3 regions of the Arthrobacter sp. UYCu723 genome follow, and region 1 is predicted to be linked to each of the others. Evidence: riboswitches for the same ligand, from Rfam matches in the RefSeq annotation. Region 1 holds a riboswitch; each other region holds the start of a gene.
The links. A riboswitch is a leader RNA that binds a small molecule or an ion and turns the genes downstream of it on or off. The one in region 1 is predicted to bind thiamine pyrophosphate.
Positions count from the first base shown of each region.

Region 2: another riboswitch for thiamine pyrophosphate. It lies ahead of ACVWZ8_RS16575 (bifunctional hydroxymethylpyrimidine kinase/phosphomethylpyrimidine kinase); the one in region 1 lies ahead of ACVWZ8_RS09725 (ECF transporter S component).
Region 3: another riboswitch for thiamine pyrophosphate. It lies ahead of thiC (phosphomethylpyrimidine synthase ThiC); the one in region 1 lies ahead of ACVWZ8_RS09725 (ECF transporter S component).

Region 1 covers NZ_JBSSBW010000001.1:2,069,844-2,074,551, forward strand. The annotation lists gene ACVWZ8_RS09700 (Na+/H+ antiporter subunit D) at 1-882, shown strand, start outside; gene ACVWZ8_RS09705 (Na+/H+ antiporter subunit E) at 879-1,424, shown strand; gene ACVWZ8_RS09710 (monovalent cation/H+ antiporter complex subunit F) at 1,421-1,699, shown strand; gene mnhG (monovalent cation/H(+) antiporter subunit G) at 1,689-2,111, shown strand; gene ACVWZ8_RS09720 (DUF4235 domain-containing protein) at 2,166-2,429, opposite strand; TPP riboswitch at 2,605-2,749, shown strand; gene ACVWZ8_RS09725 (ECF transporter S component) at 2,817-3,449, shown strand; gene ACVWZ8_RS09730 (ABC transporter ATP-binding protein) at 3,449-4,708, shown strand, end outside.
Region 2 covers NZ_JBSSBW010000001.1:3,534,777-3,539,484, reverse strand. The annotation lists gene ACVWZ8_RS16575 (bifunctional hydroxymethylpyrimidine kinase/phosphomethylpyrimidine kinase) at 1-1,499, opposite strand, end outside; TPP riboswitch at 1,482-1,579, opposite strand; gene ACVWZ8_RS16570 (Rne/Rng family ribonuclease) at 1,699-4,708, opposite strand, start outside.
Region 3 covers NZ_JBSSBW010000001.1:3,408,008-3,412,715, reverse strand. The annotation lists gene ACVWZ8_RS15900 (VOC family protein) at 1-705, opposite strand, end outside; gene ACVWZ8_RS15895 (amidohydrolase family protein) at 775-1,887, opposite strand; TPP riboswitch at 2,006-2,113, shown strand; gene thiC (phosphomethylpyrimidine synthase ThiC) at 2,109-3,908, shown strand; gene ACVWZ8_RS15885 (alpha/beta fold hydrolase) at 3,992-4,708, opposite strand, start outside.

The DNA.
Region 1 (4,708 bases):
GTATACGCAATGGTGCGCACCGAGACGCTGCTCTTCCCGGGGGACACCTTCAATTCCCCGCTGATGGTCGCCGCCTTGCTGACCATGGTGGTGGGAATTTTGGGCGCCCTGGCCCAGAGCGACATCAAGAGACTGCTGTCCTTCACCCTGGTGAGCCACATCGGCTACATGGTGTTCGGGCTGGCAATGTCCTCGGTGGCCGGCCTGGGCGCGGCCGTCTTCTACGTAGCCCACCACATCACCATCCAGACCAGCCTGTTCCTGGTGACAGGCCTGATTGAGCGCCGGGGCGGGAGCTCCTCCATGGACCGAGTCGCCGGCCTGGCCAAGCTCTCCCCGGTGCTGGCCGTGCTGTTCTTCGTTCCCGCCATGAACCTGGCGGGAATCCCCCCGTTGTCCGGCTTCCTGGCCAAGCTGGGGCTCCTGCAGGCCGGCGTGCAGCTGGGCACCCCGCTGGCCTACGCCCTGGTGGTCGGGGGAGTGCTGACCAGCCTGCTGACCCTGCTGGCGGTCGCGCGGGTCTGGAACCGCGCGTTCTGGCGCAAACCCGAGGACGCCGAACACCCTGACCCTGTGCTCCTGGCCGCCCCGGAGGACTCGGCCACCGGGCACCGCGCGGGGAAACGCAACGTCACCCTGTTGCCGCGGACCATGGTGGGCTCCACCCTGGGCCTGGTGATCTTCGGCGTCGCGCTGACCGTCTTCGCCGGGCCGCTGTTCAAGGTGGCGGATCAGTCCGCCGCGGAGATGCTGGACCGCACCGCCTACATCCGGGCCGTCCTCGGCGGGGACACGCCGGTTCCGGCCCTGGCACAGCCCGCCCAGCAGCCCGCCCAGCAGCAGGGCGCCCAGCAGCCTGCCCAGCAGGGCGTGCAGAAATGAGCCGGAAGCGGATCTCACTGCGGCAGGAACTCCCGCTGCTGGTCTGGCTCGTGATTGTCTGGGGCGCCCTCTGGCAGGACTTCAGCCCGGGCAACCTGCTTTTCGGCGCCCTCGTCGCCGTGGTCGTGGCCAGGCTGTTCTACCTGCCGCCGGTGGAGCTGGGCGGGCGCTTCAACGGGCTCCTCGCCATCCCCTTTGCCCTGACCTTTCTGGTCAAAGTCGTGGCAGCGAGCTTCCAGGTCCTCTACCTTGCCGTGGCCAAGGGCCCCAAGGTGATCAGCGCCGTCGTCGCCGTCCCGCTGCGGAGCCACTCGGACCTGCTGGTGACCGCCACCGGGCACGTGATCTCGCTGATCCCCGGCTCGCTCGTGGTGGAGGTGGACAGGTCCACGTCCACGCTCTACATCCACGGCGTGAACGTCCGCAACGCCGAGGACGCCGCCAAGCTCCGCAAGGAAGTCCGCGACACCGAGGCCGGGCTGATCCGGATCATGGGCACCAAGGACGAACTGTCCGCCCTCAACCAGGAGGTGGGCGCATGATGCCGCTTGTCCTGACCGTGACCGCCGTGGTGCTGTCCCTGGCCGCCGCGGGGGCGATCATCCGGATCGCGAGGGGCCCTTCGCTGCTGGACCGGGTGCTCGCCGCCGACGTGCTGCTGGCCATTCTGGGTGCGGCGCTGTGCATCGACATGGCGGTGAACCGGCACCTCAACAACCTCATGCTGCTTGTCGCCGTGTCCATCATCGGGTTCATCGGCTCGGTGACCGTGGCCCGGTTCGTCGCCGACCGGCGGGGGCATGCCCGTGAATCCTGAGACGTTCTCCGGCGATACCGTGATCGACGCCGTCTCTGCCGCGTTCATGGTGGTCGGCGCGCTGATGTCCCTCGGCGCGGCCGTGGGCCTGCTGCGCTTCCCCGATCTGATGAGCAGGATCCACGCGGCCACGAAGCCGCAGGTGCTCGGCCTGTTCCTGCTGCTCTGCGCGGTGGGCCTGCAGATGCGCACCTGGTGGGTGTGGCCGGTGCTCGTGGTGGCCTGGATCTTCCAGCTGCTCACCGTGCCGGTGTCCGCCCACATGGTGGGCCGGGCCGGTTACCGCACCAAGCACCTCCATCCGGAGCTGCTCAGTGCCGATGAGCTGGAGGCCGTGGTGCAGCAGGCCGCGGGCAAGAGCGGTTTCGACGACGACTCAGCCGACGACGGCGGCGGCCGGAACCGCCGGTGACCTGGACCGAAGGCGGTGGCCGGGGCCGCCGGTGACCGGTGCTAGACGATGCGCCTAGACGATGTCCTGGGACTTGGCGAAACGGGTGATGGCGCGCTGGGTGCCGCGGTTGGCGAGGACCTGGATGATGGCGCTGACCGCTGCGGAGATCAGCGCGAAGGTCAGGGCCGAGCGCAGCGTGGTGGGGATGTCGTCGTGGTGGCCCTTGGGCGGCTTGTTGCCGGTGGACTTTTCCCAGACGGTGTCGACGAGCTTGGTGCCGACGTACCCGGCGAGCAGGCTGATGCCGGTGCCGAGCAGTTTGATGAAGATGTTCATTCTTCGGACTCCTTGCGGGAGGGAACAGGGCTTCCCCCAGCCTAGCGTCCCGGCCCTGACGGTTGGACCCGGCCGTGCAGGCCGCGCCGTGCGGTCACCGCCCGGAATGTGACAGCTGGGCACGGGAAGCCGGTCCCGCCGGGTGTAAACTGGACAGTGCCCACAAGGGCGATTCTATATACGACAGGGGAGCGCCGCCGTCGGGCATCGCTGGAGGAATCCAGGGAAAACCACCGGTGGGCGCTGAGAGTGCGGACAGCCGCAGACCCTCGAACCTGATCCGGTTAGTACCGGCGAAAGGGAGTCGAGTTCTCAGAGTGCCCGGCTGGGCGGCGGAAGCCGTGGCCGGCCGGCGCACTCTCCCCTCCTGTTCCTCAGGAGGACGACATGACTGACATTTCTGCTCAGCCGACGCTCAACCGGCGCGGCTACAACTGGCGTGTGGTGGACATTGTGGTGGCCGCGTTGATCGCGGTTGCCGGTGGCGTCATTTTCTGGGCCTGGTCCCAGGGCGCCAATCTGATTTCAGCCCCGGTCAACGCGCTGTATCCGCCGCTGACAGGGCTCTACGCCGGAGGCTGGATGATTCCCGCCGTGCTCGGCATGCTCATCATCCGCAAGCCCGGGGCGGCACTGTTCTGCGAAACGGTGGCTGCCACCGGCGAGCTGATCATGGGCTCGCAATACGGCACCACTGTCCTGATCTCCGGCGTGCTCCAGGGCCTCGGAGCCGAGCTCGTCTTCGCGGCGTTCGTCTACAAGAAGTTCAACCTGCCGGTGTCCCTGCTGGCCGGTGCCGGTGCCGGACTGTTCGGCGCCCTGAATGACTCCTTCGCGCCGTGGGGCTGGAACATCGCCTACGCCGCCGGGGACAAGTTGGCGTACATCATCTTCATGTCCGTCTCCGCCGCCGTGATTGCCGGCGCCCTGTCCTGGCTCGCCACCCGGGGTCTCGCCAAGACCGGGGTGCTGAGCTCGTTCGCCTCGCGCAAGGCCGCCACGGAGCCTGTGTTCTCCTGATGCCGGCACCAGGTGCCGGCGTCCGCCCGGCCGCGGTCACGGCCCGCGGCTGGGGCTGGCGGCACGCCGGCCGGCCGCGGCCCGCCGTCAACGGGCTGGACCTGGACATCAGTCCCGGGGAGCGGGTGCTGCTGCTCGGGCCTTCCGGCGCCGGCAAATCGACGCTGCTCCACGCACTGGCCGGGGTCCTCGGCGACAACGCAGCCGACGCCCTCGGCGACAACACGGCAGAGGATTCCGACGAGACCGGCAGCCTGCTGATCGACGGCGCCCCGCCGCGGGCCCGGCGCGGCCGGGCCGGGCTGGTGCAGCAGGACCCGGAGACGCAGGTGGTGCTCTCCCGTCTCGGTGACGACGTCGCCTTCGGGGCGGAAAACCTGTCCGTGCCCCCGGCGGAGATCTGGGCCCGGGTCGGTGAAGCGCTCGACGACGTCGGGCTGGGCCGGCTGCCGCTGGACCACCCGACCTCGGCCCTCTCCGGCGGCCAGAAGCAGCGGCTGGCGCTCGCCGGCATCCTGGCGATGCGGCCCGGGCTGCTCCTGCTCGACGAACCCACTGCCAACCTGGACCCCGCCGGCGTCCTGGAAGTCCGCGACGCCGTCGGCCGCTGCCTGGACAAGACCGGCGCCACCCTCGTGGTGGTGGAGCACCGGGTCGCCGTCTGGAAGGACCTCGTGGACCGGATCGTGGTCCTGCAGCCGGGCTCCGCCACGGAACCGGCCGTGCTGATCGACGGCCCGCCGGACCAGGTCCTGGCACAGGCACGGGACATGCTCACTGCTGCCGGGGTCTGGGTCCCCGGTTACGTGCCGCCGACCCGGGTGCGGGCAGCGTCTGCCGCGGGCTCGCCGGTATCAGGCTCCGCAAAAGCATCCCTGCCCGGACAGCCCGACGCCGGGACCCTCCTGATGGCGGCCGACAACCTGGCGGTCTCCCGCGAGCACCCCCGCCGTTCCGGTCTGCGCAGGGGCTTCAGGGCCATCGCCCCGGTACCGGTGCAGTCCGGCATCACAGCCCAGATCCGCGCCGGCGAGGCGCTGACCATCACCGGCCCCAACGGCTCCGGAAAGTCGACGTTTGCCCTGACCCTGGCCGGCCTGCTGGCGCCGGTGTCCGGTACCGTTTCCGCCACGCCGGAGCTGGGCGCCGGCGCCGGGACCGATCCGTACCATTGGAAGGCGCAACAGCTGATTGCCCGGATCGGTACCGTCTTCCAGGAACCCGAGCACCAGTTTGTCACTGGCCGGGTGCTCGACGAG
Region 2 (4,708 bases), 1.5 Mb from region 1:
CGCGTCGCCGCGGCAAAGTCCTCGTCGGCGTAGGTCCGCAGCCATTCGGCGTAGGGATGACCTTCCGGGGCGCCGGCCGCCAGGAACTGCGCATGGAGTGTTGCGCCGACCTCGGCATACAGCCAGAAGCACGGCAGGGCGGCTGCGACCAGGACGCCGTAGCTGCCGGAGACCGTGGCGGCCAGCAGATGGTCCACGTAGGATTTCGTGACGGGGCCCAGCTTCACCTCCACGGCCCGTGTGCTGAGCCAGTTCCGGTGCAGCTCCGATTCGACTTCAAGGCACTGCTGCGCGGAGCGGGCCCAGAAAAGCTGTTCGGCTTCGGAAGGTGCGATGGCTGCCGCCCGGGCCAGCACCCGCGAGTAGCCATTGAGATAGAGGGCGTCCTGGGCCAGATAGTAGGCGAAATCCTTCTCGGCCAGCGTGCCGTCGGCCAGGCCCTGGATGAACGCCAGGCCATAGATCGCGTCAAGGTCCGCCGCGGCACTGTTCCCGAGGGCAGCGGCGAACTCCCCCTCGTCCGGAACGCGGTGCCCGGTATTCATCTGGTCTGTGCCGCCCTGGTCTTCGGTCAGATGCTGCACGTGGTGGAAATGGTGCACCGGACCGTTGCCCGTTCCGACGTCGAGGCGGTCCGAGGCACGCAGCGCACCCGTCAGCCAGGGCTTGACCTCGCGCAGCGCCGCCTCCCAGTCCCCCACCCGGGCCTGCACCGTGGCCAGCGCCGAGGACAAGGAGCATCCGGTGCCGTGGCTGTTGCCGGTGGGCACGCGTGCGCCGGTCACCACCACCGTCTCCTGGTCCAGGAGCCCCACTGTGTTGACGAGCGCATCGGGGCAGCCGTCGTCGTCGTTGTGGTCATCTCCACCGGCGCTGCGGCCCAGATGGCCGCCCTTCACGAGTACCGTCGTGCCGGTCAGGGCGGCGAGCCGTTTGCCCTGGTCAAGGGCCTCGGCCCAGTCGGCTGCGACGGGTTCCCGGAGGAGGATGGCCAGTTCGGCGAGATTGGGTGTGACCAGGTCCGCGAGGGGCAGCAGCGCGTGCAGGGCGGCCTCCGCCGTTTCCTGCAGGAGCCGGTCGCCGCTCGTCGCCACCATCACCGGATCCAGGACCACGACGCCGGGCCGGGCCTGTTCAAGCCAGCCGCGGACGGCAGCGATCACGGTGGCGTCCCCCAGCATGCCGATTTTGACGGCGTCGATGCCGATGTCCCCGCTCAGCGCGTCCAGCTGGGCGGTCAGGAACGACGCCGGCGGAACGTGGACGGCGCTGACGCCGCGGGTGTTCTGGGCCGTGAGGGCCGTGATCGCGGCCATGCCGTAGCCGCCGTGCGCGGCAATGCTTTTCAGGTCGGCCTGGATCCCGGCGCCGCCGGAGGGGTCCGAACCTGCAATAGCCAGCACCCGCGGGATCCGGCGCCCGGCGCGACGCGGCACGGAGGGCAGAAACGGTGAAGTCAGAACAGGTGAAAGCAGAACAGGTGAAGCCACGAGAGACATCCCTTCGCCGGTGCTAACCGGACAGGTTCGACGGGTTTGGATCTCAGCCGGCTCGATGCGCGGCACCCCGTGTCAGTCCTACAGCCTAGTCCGAATCGCTTAACGAAGTCACGGGGGCGGCCCGGGCCTCAGCGTATTGCTACGCCGAGTCCCGGATCGCCCCCGCGGTCACGCGGAACTGTCCCGTACTGCCGGGTTGTCAGAGCTCCGAAGCCGGGACGCCGACGCCGAGGATGATCGGCTCGTTCGCTGCCGGCCTGGCTGCTGCCTTGCCCACTGGCTTGCCCGCGGACGCGGCCGGGGCGGGCGCTTTGGCCACGTGCACCGATCCGGCCGCGGCGGAGGCCGCTGCCTCGCGGTGTTCAGCCGCCTCGTGGTGTTCAATGGTCGTCTCGTTCGCTGCACCCTGGGCGCGGCTGGCGCTCCGGTTGCGGCGGACTCGGCGGCCCCGGGAGGTGCCGGCTTCGAGCTCCGTCCTTGCCGGGACCACGGCCGGGGCAGGGGCCTTGGCAGCCTGAGTCCGGTCCACGGCGGGCCTGGCTTCATCGGCTTCGCCCAGGTTGGCGAAGGCCTCGGTCAGCAGGTCGAGGGTGAGGGCAGGAGACGGTGTCTCGTCGGCGTGCTCAACGAACGGCAGGGCGACCTGCTCGCCGCCGAAGGTCAGCACGGCCGCGGGACGTCCGGCTGCCTCCTCTGTCGCGGCAAGCCGCGCGGCTGCCTCGACGGCGGCCTGGCGGGCCTCCGCCGCGTGAGCGGATACCGTCTCGCCGTCGTGGAGGTGCGCGGCATGCGCGGCGGCTGCGATGTTTGCCAGTGCGGCACGGGTCGCCTCTGCCTTGGCATGACGCTCGGCCTCGGTAGGCTCCGGATGGACGGCTGAGGCTGCCGATGGGGCGGACTCCGGCATTCCCTGGCCGCCCTTGCCGCGGCGGCGGCTCTTGCGTTCGGTCCGGGGTGCCGGCAGGTTCTCGGTCCGCGGGACATGGTGCTCGGCGGCCACGACGTTGGCGCGGCGGTGCTCCACCGGCTCGTCGTGCGTGACGATGCCGCGGCCGTCGCAGGCTTCACACTGTTCGCCGAAGACTTCCAGAAGCCCGGTGCCCATCCGCTTGCGGGTCATCTGCACCAGACCCAGGGAGGTCACCTCGGCCACCTGGTGCTTGGTACGGTCGCGGCCCAGGCACTCCACCATGCGGCGCAGCACGAGGTCTCGGTTCGATTCCAGCACCATGTCGATGAAGTCGATCACGATAATGCCGCCGATATCGCGCAGCCGGAGCTGCCGGACGACTTCCTCTGCCGCTTCCAGGTTGTTCTTGGTGACGGTTTCCTCGAGGTTCCCGCCGCTGCCGGTGAACTTGCCGGTGTTGACGTCCACCACGGTCATGGCCTCGGTCCGGTCGATGACGAGGGAGCCGCCGGAAGGCAGGAACACTTTGCGGTCCAGCGCCTTGTGGATCTGCTCGTCGATGCGCCAGGCCGAGAAGATGTCCGCGTCTTTGGTCCACTTCTCGAGCCGGCCCACCAGGTCGGGTGCCACGTAGGTGACGTAGGCCTCGATGGTGTCCCAGGCTTCCTCGCCGGAGACGATCAGCTTCGAGAAGTCCTCGTTGAAGACGTCACGGACCACCTTGATGGTCAGGTCCGGTTCGCCGTAGAGCACCTCGGGGGCGAGGACCTTGGTCGACGTCGACTGGCTCTCGATTCCTTCCCACTGCGCGCGCAGCCGGTTGATATCGTGCGTCAGCTCCTCCTCCGAGGCGCCTTCCGCCGCGGTGCGGACAATGACGCCGGCATTCTCCGGCAGGCGGTCCTTGAGGATCCGCTTAAGGCGGTTGCGTTCGACGTCGGGCAGCTTGCGCGAGATGCCCGTCATGGAACCGCCGGGCACGTACACAAGGTAGCGGCCGGGCAGCGAGATCTGGCTGGTGAGGCGGGCGCCCTTGTGGCCGACCGGGTCCTTCGTGACCTGGACCAGGACGGAGTCGCCGGACTTCAGTGCATTCTCGATCCGGCGCTGCTTGCCTTCAAGGTTGACGGATTCCCAGTTCACTTCACCGGCGTAGAGCACGGCGTTGCGGCCGCGTCCGATATCCACGAAGGCAGCTTCCATGGAGGGCAGCACGTTCTGGACCTTGCCCAGGTAGACGTTGCCGATCAGGGAATCCTGCTGGGTCTTGGACACGAAGTGCTCGGCCAGGACCCCGTCTTCGAGGACGCCGATCTGGATTCTGTCGTCGCGCTGGCGGACGATCATCTGGCGGTCCACGGATTCACGGCGGGCCAGGAACTCGGCCTCGGTGATGACGGTGCGGCGCCGGCCGGTGTCGCGGGACTCACGGCGGCGCTGCTTCTTGGCCTCAAGGCGGGTGGAACCCTTGAGGGACGTGACGCGGTTGTTGACCGGCGCCTCGGTCTGGGCACGCGGTGCACGGACGCGGGTCACTGTGTTGGGCGGATCGTCGCCTTCCCCGCCGGTCAGCTCCAGGTCCTGGTCACCGCGACGGCGGCGGCGGCGCCGCCGCGAGGTCACACCGTCCTCCAGCGTCCCCTCGGAGCCTTCGTCTGTTTCCTGGGCTTCCTCGGCTGCCTCGCCGGAGACCTCGGTTTCGGTCTCGGCACCCGGCTCGCTGTCGGCTCCCCGGCTGCTCCGTCCGCGGCGTCCGCGGCTGCGGCGGCGACGGCGGCCGCTGGCGTCTTCGCCCTCGCCCTCTTCGCCTTCTTCATCTTCGGACTCTGCGGGCGCGGCGGCAGCCGGAACCGGGCGCACGACGGCGCTCAAATCCGGAGCCTGGAAGATCATCGAGGTGACCGCTCCCGGCTCAAGGAAGAGCGAGGAGGCTGCGGACGATGCTTCGGCAGGGGTTTCTGCGGCGGCCGGGGTTTCCGCGGCGGGGGCTGCTTCGGCAGGGGTTTCCGCGGCGGCCGGCGTGCCGGCGGGCTCTGCCGGGGACACGGCAACTGCTTCGGGGGCCGTGGCGGGGGCCTCGGCTACTGGCCCTGCTTCGGCCACCGGGGCGGCGGCCTTGGCTCGGCTGGCACGACGCCGGACGGGCTTTTCTGCAGGCGCTTCGGCGGCGGGCGTTTCCGCCGCGGCCGTCTCAACTACTGCGGGGACGTCCGCCACCGCAGCGCCGACTGCGCCAGATGTTTCGGTCTCTTCGGCGAAGGCCGGCAGTGGCTCGGGCACCTCGGCGACCTTGCGGGCG
Region 3 (4,708 bases), 1.3 Mb from region 1:
GGGGCCGGCGCCGCGGCTGTTCCAGACGTTCATCGCCATGTGGTGGTGGTAGCCGCCCGCGGACACGAACAGCGCCTGGCCGTGCCAGCCTGCGGTCTTCTCGAAGCCGAGGGTCCCGACGTAGAACTCCTGCGCGGAGTGCACGTCACCCACCTGCAGATGGACATGCCCGATGCCGGCCTCCGCCTTACGCTGTCCGCTGACGGATTCCTCGGTGAGGAACTGTTCGAGGTAGCGCTGCGGCGGCAGGGCCAGGCTGTCCATCACAACGTTCTTGCCCTCCCAGGACCACGCCTCGCGCGGACGGTCCCAGTACAGCTCGATGCCGTTGCCCTCGGGATCGTTGAAGTAGAAGGCCTCGCTCACGAGGTGGTCCGCGCTGCCGGTGAAGGACTGCGGCTCGAACTGGGCGGCGCTGGCCACGGTGGCGGCGAGGGACGGCTGGTCGTCGAACAGCAGGGCGGTGTGGAAGAGGCCGGCCTCGCCGCGCGAGGGGAGGCTGAGTCCGGGCGCCGGGGCGAGGTGGACCAGCGGCTTCTGCCGGCGTCCAAGGTAGAGCCCGCCGTCCTGCTCGGCCACGATGTCGAGGCCGAGGGCGCGCTGGTAGTAGTCGGTCATGAGCTTCATATCGCCGACCTTGAGCATCACTGTGCCCATGGTGAGTGCGGCGGGAAGAAGATCCTGGGTGCTGGCTTCTGCAGTCATTTGATCGCTCCGGTGCTTCAGCGGCCACCGACCTTCGATGACCTTACATAGAGTAAATTACTTGAAGCTTCAATTTATTCCTAATGGCCTGGTTTGTCCCTGCCGGACCGGCTCTCCGCGCAGCACGATGTGTTTCAGCTGCCGCAGCGTGTCCAGGCCGCTCCGCGGATCGTCGGCGCAGACCAGGACATCGGCGCTGGCACCTTCGCTGATCGCGTCGGCACCCAGCCAGGCGCGGGCGGCCCAGGCACCGGCGTCGAGGGCTGCCCGGGCCGGAAGACCGGCATCGTGCAGGGCCTGGATCTCGTCAACGATCCGCCCGTGCTTGATGACGCTGCCGGCGTCCGTGCCGGCATAGATGGCCACCCCTGCTTCGAAGGCCTCCAGGATGCGTTCGCCGCGGCGTTCCCAGAGTGAGCGCATGTGCGCGGCGTAGCGGGGGAACTTTGTGTCCGCCCGCGCCGCGATGGCCGGGAACGTCGCGATGTTGATGAGGGTGGGGACGATCGGCACGCCCTGTTCGACGAAACGAGGCAGGTGCCGCGGAAGCAGGCCGGTGCCGTGTTCGATGCAGTCGATCCCGGCGTCGAGCATGTCATCCAGGGTGTCCTCGGCGAAGCAGTGCGCCGTCACCCGGACGCCTTCATCATGGGCGGCCTGCACGGCGTCCTTGAGCTCCCGGCCCGGGAAGCCCGGGGCGAGGTCACCGGCGTCGCGGTCAATCCAGTCCCCCACGAGCTTGACCCAGCCGTCGCCGGCGCGGGCCTGCTTGCGTACGGCCTCCACCAGCCCCTCCGGCTCGACTTCGACGGCGAAGCCGTGCAGGTAGCGCCGGGTCCTCGCGATGTGCCGGCCGGAGCGGATGATGCGTGGCACGTCGGCACGCCGCTGCAGCCAGCGGGTGTCGTGCACGGCGCCGGCATCGCGCACCAGCAGGGCGCCGGCGTCTCGGTCGGTGATGGCCTGCGCCTCCGCCACCTGTTCCGCGACATCCCCGCCGGGGCCGAGACCGATGTGGCAGTGCGCGTCGACCAGCCCGGGGATGACCCACCCGTCCAGCACGAGGTCCGGCGTGTCGGCGGGCCGGCGGAAAGTCAGCAGACCGTCGACGGACCACAGGCCGTGGTGTTCCCGGTCCGGCCCGGTGAGGATGGGGCCGCTGAACTCGATGATGCTGGTCATGGCTTAAAGCCTAATCCTCATGGCGATCCGCCGGCCCAGGTGGTCCAGTCCGAGTTGCGCTTCGTGGGCGCGGGGGGCCGCCAACTCCGGTCCCCGTCAACACCTGTGGTAGCTTCGTCTACGACCACACGGGTGCCCTTGCAGGGGCTGAGATCGGGCTGATGCAGCCTGCGACCGTTGAACCTGTCCGGGTAATGCCGGCGAAGGAAGTGAGTATTCCCGTGAATACGCAAGAAACACAGTTGATCCCTGCCAAATATGAGACTGTCCAGGAAACACAGTCGCTGAAGTCCCATTCTTTGGCTTTCACCACGGACGAGGAACACGGCATCCGCGTTCCGGTGACCGAAATTGCCCTGGAGGATTCCCCCGGCGGGGTGAAGAATCCGCCGTTCACGATATACCGGACGGCCGGCCCCGGAAGCGATCCAGTGGTCGGCCTGGAGCCGTTCCGGTCCGAATGGATAGAATCCCGGGGCGATACCGAGCCCTACGGCGGCCGGGAACGAAACCTGCTCGACGACGGCAAGTCCGCGGTGCGCAGGGGCGCCGCGTCTGCTGAGTGGAAGGGTGCACAGCCGGTGCCCCGCCGCGCCGTCGACGGCAAGACGGTCACCCAGATGCACTACGCCCGCCAGGGGCACATCACGCCTGAGATGCGGTTCGTGGCTGTGCGGGAGAACTGCGATGTGGAGCTGGTCCGCAGCGAAGTGGCCGCAGGCCGCGCCATCATTCCCAACAGCATCAACCACCCCGAATCCGAGCCCATGATCATCGGCAAGGCCTTCCTCGTGAAGATCAACGCCAACATCGGCAACTCGGCGGTCACCAGCTCCATCGCCGAGGAAGTGGACAAGCTGCAGTGGGCCGCCCAGTGGGGCGCGGACACGGTGATGGACCTTTCCACCGGGGATGACATCCACACCACCCGTGAATGGATCATCCGCAACTCCCCCGTCCCGATCGGGACGGTGCCGATCTACCAGGCGCTGGAGAAGGTCAACGGCGAGGCCAATGACCTGACCTGGGAGATCTACCGGGACACGGTGATCGAGCAGTGTGAGCAAGGCGTGGACTACATGACCGTCCACGCCGGTGTGCTGCTGCGCTATGTGCCGTTGACCGCCAACCGGGTCACCGGGATCGTGTCCCGCGGCGGAGCGATCATGGCAGGCTGGTGCCTGGCCCACCACGAGGAAAACTTCCTGTATACGCACTTTGACGAGCTGTGCGAAATTTTCGCCAAGTACGACGTCGCGTTCTCCCTCGGTGACGGTCTGCGGCCAGGGTCGACGGCGGACGCCAACGACGCCGCCCAGTTCGCCGAACTGGACACCCTGGCCGAACTTACCAAGCGGGCGTGGAAATACGACGTGCAGGTCATGGTCGAAGGCCCGGGGCACATCCCCTTCCACCTGGTCCGTGAAAATGTGGAACGCCAGCAGGAGCTGTGCGACGGCGCCCCGTTCTACACGCTCGGGCCGCTGGTCACGGATATTGCGCCCGGGTATGACCACATCACCTCGGCGATCGGCGCCACGGAGATTGCCCGCTACGGAACCGCGATGCTCTGCTACGTCACACCCAAGGAACACCTCGGACTGCCCAACAAGGACGATGTGAAGACCGGCGTGATCACCTACAAGATCGCCGCCCATGCCGCCGACCTCGCCAAGGGCCATCCCGGAGCGCACGAACGCGACGACGCCCTGTCCAAGGCCCGGTTTGAGTTCCGCTGGCGGGACCAGTTCGCGCTGTCGCTGGACCCGGTCACGGCCGAGGCCTTCCACGATGAGACGCTCCCCGCGGAGCCGGCCAAGACGGCCCACTTCTGCTCGATGTGCGGGCCCAAGTTCTGCTCCATGCGCATCAGCCAGGACATCCGGGACGAGTACGGCTCCGCGGATTCACAGGCCGCACTCGCCGACATGGCGGCGGGAATGCGTGCGAAGAGCAGCGAGTTCCTGGCCTCGGGCGGCAAGGTCTACCTGCCTGAGCCGCAGCTTCCCGCTCAGCGCTAGCGGACCCGCCCAACTAGGTCGCAGTTAACGTCGTTTTGGGCGCCCATAACGACATTAACTGCGACCCAGTTGGGCCAGCGGGCTCAAGAGGCGTGGGCGTGCTGGCTCCGGCCGACGTCGGCGATGAAGGCCCGGATGACCCGGTCACCCTCTGCTGAATCCTGGGGCCGGTGCCCGCCCGCCGCAATGCGGTGCAGGGCGCCGGTCTCGCGGAGGTAGCCGGCGATTTCCTCGTAGAGCGGCTCCCAGCCACCGGTCAGCACCAGGGTGGGGACGCCGGGGACGATCTGCAGCGGGGCTTCCCAGGGCGGTGCCTGCAGCCGCAGCCTGCGGGCTTCACGCTGCTCTTCGGGTCCCGGGACTTCGGCCGTTCCGGCGCCGGGGCTGTGGGCGGCGAACGCCCGGCGGATGAACTCGCGCCGGAAGTCGTCATCGCTGAGGTGGTGCCGCACATCGAAGAGCGGCTGCATCAGGGCCCGGTGCGCCGCCGTCGCGGGCAGTTCCGCCGTCAGCGAGAGGCAGGCCGGTTCAACCAGGGTCAGGGACTGCACCAGGTCGGGGCGCTCGACGGCGGCCATCATCGCCGCTATGGCGCCCTGCGAATGCGCCACGACGTGGCCGCCCGACTCGCCGCGGCCGTCGTCGGCCAAGGCCCGCAGCACAATGACGGCGTCCGCGGCGAAGTCCGATTCAAGGGGTTCCGCGACGGCGTCGAAGCCGTGCCGGCGCAGGAACAGCGCGTCGTAGCCCAGCGCCATCCCGTGCTGTTTCGGCCACGCCGCGGCGCCGAAGCTGCCGGC